Regions from separate parts of the Lactiplantibacillus sp. C232 genome, predicted to be linked through region 2. Evidence: predicted binding sites of a transcription regulator. Region 2 holds the regulator's gene; each other region holds the start of a gene.
What was found. Region 2 encodes NrdR, which represses ribonucleotide reductase genes. Its sites were predicted from a motif close to ACACNATATATNGTGT; they were not measured.
Positions count from the first base shown of each region.

Region 1: the regulator NrdR is predicted to act here: its motif matches at 1,019-1,034, upstream of pnuC (nicotinamide riboside transporter PnuC).
Region 3: the regulator NrdR is predicted to act here: its motif matches at 1,160-1,175, upstream of MZO41_RS07405 (redoxin NrdH).
Region 4: the regulator NrdR is predicted to act here: its motif matches at 1,387-1,402, upstream of nrdD (anaerobic ribonucleoside-triphosphate reductase).

Region 1 is NZ_JAMSKZ010000002.1:310,293-313,453, forward strand. It holds gene map (type I methionyl aminopeptidase) at 1-764, opposite strand, end outside; gene pnuC (nicotinamide riboside transporter PnuC) at 1,127-1,915, shown strand; gene MZO41_RS03760 (DUF2089 family protein) at 2,114-2,392, shown strand; gene MZO41_RS03765 (hypothetical protein) at 2,385-2,672, shown strand; gene treR (trehalose operon repressor) at 2,988-3,161, shown strand, end outside.
Region 2 is NZ_JAMSKZ010000001.1:220,900-224,060, forward strand. It holds gene mutM (bifunctional DNA-formamidopyrimidine glycosylase/DNA-(apurinic or apyrimidinic site) lyase) at 1-371, shown strand, start outside; gene coaE (dephospho-CoA kinase) at 381-974, shown strand; gene nrdR (transcriptional regulator NrdR) at 1,016-1,531, shown strand; gene MZO41_RS01095 (replication initiation and membrane attachment family protein) at 1,553-2,956, shown strand; gene dnaI (primosomal protein DnaI) at 2,960-3,161, shown strand, end outside.
Region 3 is NZ_JAMSKZ010000006.1:40,353-43,513, forward strand. It holds gene nrdE (class 1b ribonucleoside-diphosphate reductase subunit alpha) at 1-720, opposite strand, end outside; gene MZO41_RS07405 (redoxin NrdH) at 859-1,089, opposite strand; gene MZO41_RS07410 (class I SAM-dependent methyltransferase) at 1,312-1,920, shown strand; gene tadA (tRNA adenosine(34) deaminase TadA) at 1,923-2,429, shown strand; RNA gene ffs (signal recognition particle sRNA small type) at 2,483-2,569, shown strand; gene dnaX (DNA polymerase III subunit gamma/tau) at 2,955-3,161, shown strand, end outside.
Region 4 is NZ_JAMSKZ010000009.1:116,700-119,860, forward strand. It holds gene nrdD (anaerobic ribonucleoside-triphosphate reductase) at 1-1,322, opposite strand, end outside; gene MZO41_RS10120 (lipoprotein) at 1,771-2,244, shown strand; gene MZO41_RS10125 (peptide deformylase) at 2,387-2,797, shown strand; gene MZO41_RS10130 (FAD:protein FMN transferase) at 2,879-3,161, shown strand, end outside.

The DNA of each region.
Region 1 (3,161 bases), on a different contig from region 2:
AAATCATTATCGAATGATGATAAAATCTTAGGACCGTCATCGGTAACGACAAGGGTGTGCTCGTATTGGCAGCTAAGACTGCCATCTAAAGTGCGAACAGTCCAACCGTCATCGGCAGTTTCGCCAGAACGCCAGTCACCAATATTGACCATTGGTTCGATAGTAATGGTCATACCAGCTTTTAGACGGGTGCCGTGACCAGCTTCGCCATAATGTGGAACATCAGGCTTTTCGTGCATCGTCGGTCCAATACCATGACCAATGTATTCGCGTACAACGCCGTAACCCATTTCGTTTTCAGCGTAATTCTGAATAGCCCAGCCGATATCACCAATTCGGTTGCCAACAACGGCTTGGTCAATACCGAGGTATAGCGCTTTATGGGTCACTTCCATGAGTTTTTTAACTTCGGGTGATGGTGTACCAGCAACAAAGGCGTGGCAAGAGTCACTAAGGTAGCCATGGTAGTTAATAACGGTATCAACTTTTAATAAGTCTCCATCTTTGACCAAGATATCTTTACTAGGACAGCCGTGACAAATCATGTCATTGACGCTGACACAAGTTGAGTACTTATAACCTTCAAAGTTGAGTTCGCCAGGAGTAGCGTCGTGTGCAACGATGTATTCGTAGGCAAAGTGGTCAACATCCCAAGTCGTAATTCCGGGCTTGATGTAGTCTTCAAGGGCGTGAAACAGGCCAACCATGATGTCACCGGCAGCTTGCATCCCTTTGATTTCGCGATCTGATTTAAGCGTAATCATGAGGTTCCTCCAAAAAAAATTAATTATATTGTGATGCTAAAAGTTTGTTCCTCTCCAGTATACTGCAAGCATTGTATTGCGACAAAACGCATTGTTTTGACCTGATATTGATAACGCTATCAGTAGGCCGAAATCAAAAAAATATAAAAAAATCAGCACGCCAAAAATACCAAATTGCCGGGGCGCAGTTGGATTAATTGTAAACAATTCAATATAAATTTGGAATTTTACCCTTTTCATCGGCCAAGATAATGATACAATATATTGTGTTGTTTTAAACGGAAACACTACATGTAGTAGTGTGACGTGACTGGTTGGCCAACTAGACACCTACAACCGCATATGAAAACGGAAAGAGGAGCATGATTTTGAGTAATTATTTTAAATTCTTATCACACCAACTAAAAGGTTGGCCACAACAGAACTACTATCTATTCTATTTTAGCCTAGGATGTCAAGTAATGACGTTAGTAAGTGCGCCAATTACAGCATTGTCTATTTTAACATTTATTGGGACCACTTTGGGTGTTCTTTGTGTGTTAGCCATTAATGCGGCTAAGTCAGTCAATGGATTATTAGGCGTCATCTCCGCCGCTTGCTTCATCGTAGTTGGTTTTTCAGCTAAGAACTATTTAAGCATTGGGGAACAATTAGCCTACGTCGTAACGCTTGATATTCCAGTACTATTAAGTGCTAATTGGAACGTCAACATGGTTTCAAAGATTCGGAAGTTTACGGGTAAGACGTGGATCGTCGCAATTGTCGCAACTTTAGTTGTTTATGCCATCTCCGGCTATCTTATTGGTGCCTTAACTGATGATCCCCGGCCATGGGTCGATGCCATTAGTTTTGCGATTTGTTTAACGGCCGGCGTTATTTGCTTCCTCCGTTACAACAACCAGTATTTCTGGTGGATTGCCTCTGGTTTAGCACAAATGGTCCTCTGGTTCATCTCGTTCCGTCAAGGTTCGGCGACACTAGCAATGTTCATTAATAGTTCCGTTTATCTGATGAACGATGTCTTGGCTTTCACTGTTTCACCTTGGTATAACAAACATGAACGCGCTCGGTTGATGGCCGAAGAACAAGCAGCTAGTGATGCAGCTAGCGCGGATGCTAGTGATAATCAGGCATTTGGATTGAATCACTAAAGGTCAGCTAATAAATTTACTGAGACTAGTAGCGTTAATATTCTAAATAAGGCGAGTACTGTAATTCTTTTGGATTAGAGTACTCGTCTTTATTTGAATAGCTCCGGATTGTATCAGTTATCAAATATATGCTTTTTTATTGACATTATAATAAACAATGTCAAAGTTTAATAAACAATATTAAAAAAGAGGGATGCTATGGACTGGTTTGTGAATTTAGAACGTGAGGATCAGGAATTTGTTAAACAATTGGTTATTGCCTCAGGTTCTCTAAAACAACTCGCTAAGATTTATCAAGTGAGTTATCCAACCGTGCGAATGCGGTTAAACACGATTATTCAAAAAATTAACTTTATTGAGGACAACGGTGCAAATACGTTTGAAACGAAGGTTATGAAATTGGTAATCGATGAGAAATTATCGTTAGAGGTAGCAAAACAGATTATTACTGACTTTAGGGAGGAACAACATGAGTGATTTTAAAGGAATTCTGATTGGTATGTTGGTCGTTGCAGTGCTCTATATGTTAGATCGATACTTACCAAGGTGGTTTGGGGCAATTCCGGGAGCTGGCTTTTTAGGCTTTATTATTTACATTGTTTTTACAAAAGAGGTCTCTTTATTATCAATAGTAACCGTATTGTTAGTTGGCGAAGCCGTGCTGAATGGTATCTGGATAGATGCACTCGTGAACCGAAAGAGAAAAATGAAAAAAGAAGTAGCAACAATGAAAGCGAAAGATTTATTGCGAAAATAGTAATATTAATGAAATCATCAGATATAGAATCGACATTGGTTGGAGATTGCTGTTAGCGCTCTGCGAATGTCGATTTTTTATTGTGGTGCGGACTATCCTGCTAGTTCAACCAATACTGTATAGGTGTTGGCACTTATTATGAAGCAGTTATTGAATACTGAAATATAAGCTCGAATTTTGTGAACTCTAGACATGTCTAGACTTGATCTGTCTGGTATAATCTACAAATTTAATTGGGTTATTACTTAAATATTGACAACTTGTCTAAACAAGTCTATATTCATAAATGAAAACGATAACAAAGGGGTGGTTGCCGTGAATAAAGCGGCCTTAGTTTATCAAGATTTGCTCCAGAAAATTGATGCGGAGGTTTACCCGATCGGGAGTTATTTGCCGAGTGAACATCAACTTTGTGAGCTATATGGGATTTCACGTGAGACTGGGCGCAAAGCATTAGCGACATTGGCTGAGGATGGCTATATTCAAAAA
Region 2 (3,161 bases):
GCAAGTCGAAAAAGATGATCAAGCCACTATTGTTGGATCAAAGTAAGATTGCGGGCATTGGGAATATTTACGCGGACGAAACGCTATGGATGAGTAAGATTCATCCAATGCGGCCTGCTAATTCACTAACTACTGATGAGATTGCAACATTGCGCCAAAACATTATTGATGAAATGGCGATGGCAATTAAAGGTCACGGCACCACTGTTCATTCATTTTCAACGGCATTTGGTGAAGCCGGTCAGTTTCAAAATCACTTACACGTCTATGGTCGTGAAGGGGAACCTTGCGAACGGTGTGGCACAATTATTGAGAAAATCAAAGTGGCACAGCGAGGGACCCATTTTTGCCCGTTAGAACAACGGTTGTAGGTGATCAAGATGACAAAGTTGATTGGATTGACTGGTGGCATTGCCACTGGTAAGTCGACTGTTTCTAAGCTGCTGGCAACTAAGTTACCAATCGTTGATGCGGATAAAATCGCGTGGCAGGTTGAAGGGCCAGGCCAACCGACGACCCAAAAGATTGTGGCGCACTTTGGTCAGCAAGCAGTGCTGGCAGACGGGCGACTGAATCGGCCATGGCTTGGCCAGTTGGTTTTTAACGATGCTCAAGCTTTACAAGACTTAACCGCAATTACACGGTTACCGATTCAGTACGCGATGTTCGAAGCGATTGTCGCGGCAAACCAGCAACAGCCCGACGCAATTATTTTAGATGTGCCGTTGTTATTTGAAAGTGGCTGGCAACATGTTTGTGATCAAGTGTTGGTTGTGACGGCATCACCCGCCGTAGTATTGCAGCGGTTGATGGCGCGTAACCACTTATCGCAACAGGCGGCTCAGGCACGAATTGACAGCCAAATGCCACTTGCACAGAAGGTCGCAAGGGCTGACGTTGTCATTGATAACGGGGCCAACATTGATAAAACTAAAGCAGCCGTGTTAAAATGGCTGAAAACTATTACTAAATAAAGAAAAACTGATTGTTAGTTGTTACAAGGGGTGAGAAGTCTATGCAATGTCCACATTGTCATCATAATGGCTCCCGCGTGGTTGACAGTCGACCAACTGATGATGGTCGCGTGATTCGACGGCGCCGGGAATGCGAAAACTGTGGGTTCCGGTTCACAACATTTGAACGGGTCGAAGCCACGCCATTATTAGTCATTAAGAAAAATGGTGCCCGCGAAGAATTCAATCGTGAAAAAGTCTTGCGCGGAATTATTCGCTCGGCCGAGAAACGACCCGTTAGCATGGAAACCATGACGGGCGTCGTTGATGATGTTGAAAATAAGGTCCGGTCACTGGGCGAAAATGAAATTTCAAGCCAAGTTATCGGCGAGTATGTCATGGAGCAATTGGCAGATATTGACGAAATTTCGTACATTCGTTTTGCCAGTGTTTACCGGCAATTCAAGGATATGCACGTCTTCTTGAATGAACTCCAAGATATGATGGAGCGTGATAAGGTCAAACTGGCAAAACCGTCAGCGAAGACGACCCACGCACCTAAACGAAAAAAAGATTAGTTAAAAAGAATGGTGAACAACATGCCAAATGATGAACCCTTAACACCCAAAACTGGGTTAGTGGTCCCGCAAGCACCAGCGCTCAGTGCGGCGCAACAAGCTGTATTGGCGGAATTATACTTGCCACTGATGGGGCCATTGGCATATAGCTTGTACGCGGCGTTACGTAGCTTACAGAGTAGCGAGAATGAGCTGAGCAATCGACGCAGTCACGCGGAACTGCTGGGCATCCTAAATGTGGACTTGCCGACGGTGTTAGCGGCTCGGCGTAAACTTGAAGCAACTGGCTTGTTGCGCAGCTATTATCAACAAGATGAATTGGGTGCCATGTACATTTATCAATTACAAGCACCATTACTGGCGTTACAATTCTTTGCGGATGATCTATTGAGTGTCCTATTGTTAGATACGGTCGGTGAGTTACGTTATCAACAACTTGCTGGCGATTTTGCAGCACAGCCGATTGACTTGACGGCTGCCAAAGACGTGACGGCAAATATCTTAGATGTGTTTCACGTTGATAGTCAAAAAGTTACGACGCCACCTCTTTCAGTGCAAAAGGTGCGCGCCCAATTGGCGGCCAATGAACCGGCCGAGGATCACTCGCCCGTGCTCAGTGACGATGACTTTGACTGGCAACTGTTGGGGCAAATTTTGAAGCAGAACTATGTTGATCTCAAACAGGTTGCGAGTTCACGGCAACTGATCATTACGGAAAGTCGGGTCTACGGCATCAGTGAGATTGAGATGGCTAAGTTAATCAGTGAAGTGGCTAGTTTAACAACGGGTCAGTTTGATGAAAATCAATTGAAATTATTGATTGCGCGGCGCTATGAACGGCCCGCAGTTTCGAGTCAGCAGGTCGCTACGGAAGCAACGGTTGCAACGACGACCACTAAGGATAACAAGGCTTCAGCACAGCTCTCAACGGCTGAGCAGCAACTCGTGACGTATGCTAAGCAGACAGCGCCGTATGACTTTTTATCAGCTTTGAAGCAGGAGAAACATGGTTTTGTGACGAGCGGTGAGAACCGACTAGTTCATGATTTAATTGGTCGGGGGGTATTACCCAATGCCGTCATCAACATGGTGATCTACTACTTATTGCAAAATCGGGAGTTAGCTGCCCTTAATCGTAATTTGCTAGAAACAGTCGCCAATGATTGGCAACAACACGGCATTACGACGCCGGAAGCGGCTTTGATGTATTTGAAGCAACGTAAACAGCCGAAATCAACACCAACACGGCGCAAGAACAATCGACCGACGCGTAAGGAGATTATGCCAAAGTGGGCCCAACAACAGCAACAGACTGAGAGTGGTAAGCAACCAGCTCAGACCGGTAAACAAATTACTGCTGCCCAACGCAAACAGCTTGCTGATCGACTAGCAAAGCTTGAGACAAATTCGGAAAAGGAGGACTAAAACATGGAGAATATCTCAGAAACACTCCGGACGTTAATGAATCGGAAAAACTTGAATCATCGGTATGAGGCGTTAATGACAGCTGTGTACCAAGATCCAGATGTTCGCCAGTTTTTAGCTGCTCATCAAAACGAATTATCTTCGGATGCGCTAGAACGTTCAGCGGCTAAATTATATGAATTTTGTGAAGAGAAACGTAAAATTG
Region 3 (3,161 bases), on a different contig from region 2:
GTTAGAGTAGGAGAAACTGTCTTCTAATAATTTCATGACGGGTACGACCCCACTAGCAGCGCCATCGATATGCTTGATTGGATCACCGGCACCCCGTAAGTTGCTGAGGTTAATACCGACCCCGCCACCGATCCGAGAAAGTTGTAACGCGGAGTTAATCGTCCGGCCGATTGAGTTCATATCATCGGTCGATTGAATCAAGAAGCAAGAAATCAATTCACCACGCCGGGCCCGGCCAGCATTGAGAAAACTGGGGGTGGCTGGTTGATAACGTTGGTGAACGATTTCGTCGGCCAGGTCCATCGCCAAGTCTTCATTACCATCAGCAAAGTAGAGGGCGTTCATTGCCACACGGTCAATAAAGTTTTCCAAGTAATAGTCGCCATCATCCGTCTTTAAGGCGTATTGGGCATAAAATTTGTAAGCCGCCATAAACGTCTTGAAGTGGAAGTCTTGCGACCGCAAGTAATCGTAAAGTTTTTCGATAAAGCTAAAATCATACTTATCAATGGCAGGGGTTTCCAAATAGTCGTGTTCACGTAGGTAGTCAAAGCGCGCCTTAAGACTATCAAATTTCATCGTGTTCGGTTCAACATTTTGTTCAAGGAAAGCGGCAAGTGCCTCCTGATCCTTGTTGAGCGGAATCTGATTGTTAACGGGAATATTGATCTCATTATTTAAGTCGTAATACGTGACGTCTTTTAAATCTTTTAAGGTCATAAGGAATCCTCTTTCTATCAGTATAATTGTGGCTGGCAAAATCGACGACCCACAATCAGTAGGTTGATGATTGTGGGTCGTTTATCATATTTTAAAGGGTAAACCAGCTATGTAACCACGCAAAAAAGCGTGAACAAACTAAACAGCTAATTGTTTTAAAGCATCAGGACGGAAGCCGGCAATGCTGTCTTCGCCATTGATTTCAACGACCGGAACAGCATGGAAACCTTGATTCTTCAGGTAATCGACGTATTCAGGATTCGTATTGATGTTCTTCTCTTCAAAGGCAATATTGTGCGCCGTGAGGAACTTCTTAGTCATCTTGCATTGCATGCAGTTGTTTTTAGTAAATACAGTAACTTTTTTCATTTTTCATCATCCTAACTCGTTTTTCTGATAAATTTAGTATACAACATGTGGTGAAAAAAACAATCAAAAAACACAACATCTAGGGTGTGGTAAAAATCACAAGCCCTAGATGTTGTGCTAGTGTCAGCTTTTAACCGACTAAAAAGTTTTTTAAATTATTTGTGGTTCACTCGCTGAATCAGTTATCATAGATATAGACCAGAAATTTAGAGGAAAATAAATATGACCAACTATTATTATACACACAATCCGGATATTGTGCATGATGAAAAGCAATGGAATTTTGAAATTTTTAATCACTCGTTTAAATTTACGACGGACAACGGTGTCTTCTCCAAGCGTACCGTGGATTACGGCTCACGAACACTACTTGCAGCGTTTGATCCAACTGATTTGCCAGCGGGCCCAATGCTAGATTTGGGAACCGGATATGGTCCCATTGGGATGGCGCTCGCGTATCAATCACCCGAACGAACGGTTGATATGGTCGATGTGAACGAGTTAGCGCTAAGCTTAGCGCGTAAAAATGTTGCTTTGAACCAAATTACGAATACCAATATTTTTACGTCTGATGTCTATCAACAAGTGACCGCGACTAATTACGCGGCGATTGTCACCAACCCACCGGTGCGCGCAGGTAAGGCAGTGGTGGATGCGATGTTAACGGGGGCCGTTTCACGGCTAGTCGTTGGTGGAACACTCACCGTCGTTTTACAGAAAAAGCAGGGCGCACCATCTGCGAAGAAATTGATGCAAACGACCTTTGGTAATTGTCAGGTGATTAAGAAGGACAAAGGGTATTACATCCTACAAAGTGTAAAGGAGGGATAGTCGTGACGGAACCAACAGCGGAAGACTGGATGCAAGAAGCATTACATGAAGCGCGGATGGCCTACTTAATTGGCGAAGTGCCGATTGGGGCCGTGATCGTTCACCAGGGTGAAATTATTGGCCGTGGTCACAATTTACGGGAGCATGGTCAGGATGCAACGATGCACGCGGAAATTATTGCGATTCAGGAAGCTTGCGAATATTTGCATAGTTGGCGATTAGCCGATTGTCAGCTATATGTCACCTTGGAACCATGTTTGATGTGTAGTGGGGCTATTATTAATGCACGGCTACCTGAACTCTACTTTGGTGCCCGTGATCCCAAGGCTGGCGCCGTTCGTAGTTTGTATCAGGTGATGGATGATACCCGGTTAAATCATCAAGTAACGGTTCATGAACGCATCTTGGCACGTCCGGCCGGCGAGATGTTGGAAAACTTCTTCCGTGGGATTCGTAAACGGAAAAAGGCGGCTAAAAAAGCACGACGTGAAGCTGCTGAAAAAAATTAAGCCGATGGCTGGTAATTGTGGCGCAAATCATGTATTATAGTATTTGCCGCAAGGCCAAAAGGCAAGGGTGGATTTACGAATCGTGTCAGGTCCGGAAGGAAGCAGCACTAAGTTTGCTTCATCTTGTGCCTTTTGTTTTTATGAAATGTAACAGCTCTTAGCCATTCGGTTGAGAGCTTTTTATTTAAATTAAATATTGAGTGCTAGTTTTGAACGTGCTGATAGGTTGGTTTATTTTTATTTACCTATTATTATAGTAGTAATACGTTATTTGGGTGATGCTTTTCAGGCTGATAGTTAAAGCCACTGCTTGTTGAAGGAATAACCAAACGCCTAACAAAGGTGGTTAAAGGCCTGGGCATCGACTCGTTGGCAAGTGCGCTTAGATGCTTAATTTGCATAACCGACACTGATCGTTAGTGGAAGCAGCACAACCAGGAAGCTAACTGTTCAGGACGTTTAAACAATGGCTTATAATAAGTAATGATAACCAAAGTATGACTGATGTAAGAAAGGAAGAATCGCATGTATCGGGCACTATATCGGGTTTGGCGTCCCCAACGCTTTGATGAGATTGTCGGGCAACAGATGATTACCCAGACACTAAAAAATGCCATTATGACCCACCAGACGAGTCATGCGTATCTGTTTACCGGTCCCCGGGGAACTGGGAAAACGTCGGCAGCGAAGATTTTTGCCAAGGCAATCAACTGTCACCATCTTGTTGATGGG
Region 4 (3,161 bases), on a different contig from region 2:
CGTTCCTCGAAGATTTCCCAGAACAACTGTTGGTCCCCATGTGCGGCTAACGCGATTCGTGGCAGGTTGACTGTCACCACGCCCAAATTCATCCGGCCCGAGTTTACCTCGACACCATTTTCATCACGCCAACCTTGTAAGAAGGACCGGCACCCCATCGGCGTCTTAAAACTCCCCGTTAATTCCTTGATCTTGTCATACATTAAAAGGTCGGGATACATCCGCTTGGTCGAACACTCAATCGCGAGCATTTTAATATCATAATTGGGATCATTCGGACTTAAATTTAACCCCCGCTTCATCGTGAAGATCAATTTAGGAAAAATCGCAGTTCGGTGCTCCTTACCGAGTCCCTTGATTCGAATCTGGAGAATCGCCTTTTGAATTTCTCGTTCAATCCAACTAGTTCCTAGACCAAAATTGACCGTGGTAAACGGCGTCTGGCCCTGTGACGAATATAACGTATTGATTTCATACTCAAGGGCTTGCATCGCGTCATAGATATCTTTTTTAGTTTTGGCTTTCGCATAAGCTTCCCGCTGATCGGCAGGGACCCACTTTTTCGCATCAGTCATATGTTTTTGATAGTTGATTGCCGCATAGGGAGCCAATAATTGGTCGACCCGGTTAGCGGAACAGCCACCATACTGTAATGAAGCCACGTTGGCAATGATCTGCGCCATTTGCGCTGTGGCCGTTTGAATCGACCGGGGTGAGGCAACTTCGGCGTTCCCAATCTTATACCCATTTTTGAACATGCCGTCAAAATCAATCAAGCAACAGTTCGTTTCAGGCGTGACTGGTGAATAATCGAGATCATGCCAATGGATATCGCCACGCAGATGCGCCTTAGCCACGACATCTGGTAGCATCTTCAAGCCCATGGCGCGACTTGCAGCACCGGCTTCTAAGTCGCGTTGCGTGTTAAAAATCGTACTATCCTTATTTGCATTTTCATGCACAACGCTGGCATCGCGCTCAAACAACTTTTCAATCCGTCCTTGAACATTAGTTGCTGCCGCAAACCGCTGCTGTTCAGCTTCAAAGTAATCCTGATATGCCTTAGCTGCCGCGGTCAGGCCTTGCGCATTCAAAATCTGCATCATGGTACTACGTAGCTCCCGAGTATCAATGTTGTCAGCATCTTGATACTGGGCAACAAGGGCCTGCTTGACGACCCGTACCTCGTCATCAGTCGCTAACAACCGTCGTAAGACAAAGTCAATTTTATACGGATGAAATTTCGTTTGTGCGCCACCCCGCTTTGTGACGGTCAGTGGCCGTAATTGGTCTAATATATCGTTAGTTGTCGTTGTTAGCATCTTAATTCCCCACTTTTCAAAGTCATTGATTGAATACAATTGATAGTGCGTTCTGTTTGAATCAATACTATATATAGTAGCTCATTTCCATTAACTTGCCCATTGCCAAAATTAACTGTCACCTTCAGTTGTGTACACCAAATCGCTTTAATCGTCCGGTTAGTGCGTCTTTGGAATATTTAAAAAATATTTTTTATACTGTTTTTTATCTAATATCAGAATATTTAATCAATCTCGTTAACTACCGAACCAACCTTGATACGGCTTGCTTTCAATATTTTTCACACGCCATAAACCGAATTTTAATTCGTTAAAAATTAAGCTGAACACAACCAAGTTGTTGTAAACTGATTAACTTATGACTATTTTGTTTAACTCATGCGGCGGATTCGCTATAATGAAATTAAGTCCTCATTGAGGGATGTGGACATTGGAGGAGAGAATAATTATGCAAAAAAGCAGGGGAATAATCGTTGGCTTGTTGTTGACAGGGCTACTGACAGGATGCCATTCTGCCACTGACACACAAACGCCCACCGTTCAACCAGCAACATCAAAAGTCAGCGCCGTTCGCTCAGTCACGACTCGGGATTTCTTAGGTCGCTGGGTCAGCGCTAGACCAGCAATGAGTCTGTACCTCAGTACCAATCATCAAGTTGCTTGGTTCCGACGCGGACATACGCCCATTCGTAGTCGCGCAACGTTAACGTTAAGTGATACACGTGCCACGTTCACAATCGATCACAATGTTGCAAAACTGACCCTCAACGACGCTAATCAAATGACCATGAATTATCAAGGGACTAATATCGCACTGATTAAAGATCCAAATTGGCAGCCTGAACACAACCAGGTTCCCACCACAACTAATGACGCCTTAAAGGCGGGCACCTTAACGCCAACATTTAAATTGTCGTACTAATTGAAGGCCACACCACATTTGCACGTTGACTTGTGTGAGTGTGGTGTGTTTTTTAGGGCCTGACAACTAGCGAACGGCTTGCTTCTGTCAACCGTGCTCTCTATAATTAAATTAATATGACTAATCAATGGAGGAACATCAAATGATTCGACCAATTGTGCATGATCCCGCCGCGCTTAGTGTCCCTGCTGACTTAGCAACCCCTGCAGACACTCAAGTCTTGACTGATTTACTGGATACCCTCGCCGCACACACCGATAATTGCGTTGGAATGGCCGCGAATATGATTGGGGTCAACAAACAAATTATTGTCGTGCAACTCGGTCCCTTTGCAATTGCAATGATCAATCCGAAGATCATTGATCATCACGGCACTTACGAGACTAAGGAAGGCTGCCTGTCCTTACCTGGTGAACGTCCGACTAGCCGCTATCACCAAATCACGGTGAAATATAAAGATCAACACTTTAAACCGCAACAACAACGATTCAACGACTTCACAGCACAAATTATTCAACACGAATTAGATCACTGTGCAGGGAAACTGATTTAATTGTGCCTACTTCTAACTGAGCGGGAATAAATATTCAGTTTGCTGAACTTGTTGACATTTATGAAAGATAGGACTGGTTTTATGACAACTTTAGCTTATAATGGCGAGACAGCAATTCCTGCACTCGCTCAGCAGCGTCGACACCAAGCTCATCACGCGCTCGGTACCGACATTGATTTGACCCTTTTTGGTAGTGATAGTGACCAGTACCTACAAGCTGCTTGCGATCTTATCGACCAATATGAAGACCGCTTGACTGTCAACCGGACTGTTTCTGAGGTCATGGCAATCAACCAGGCGGCGGGCCAACACCCCGTTCAAGTGAGCGCCGCCACCTATACACTCGTTCGGCAAGCTGTCGAAC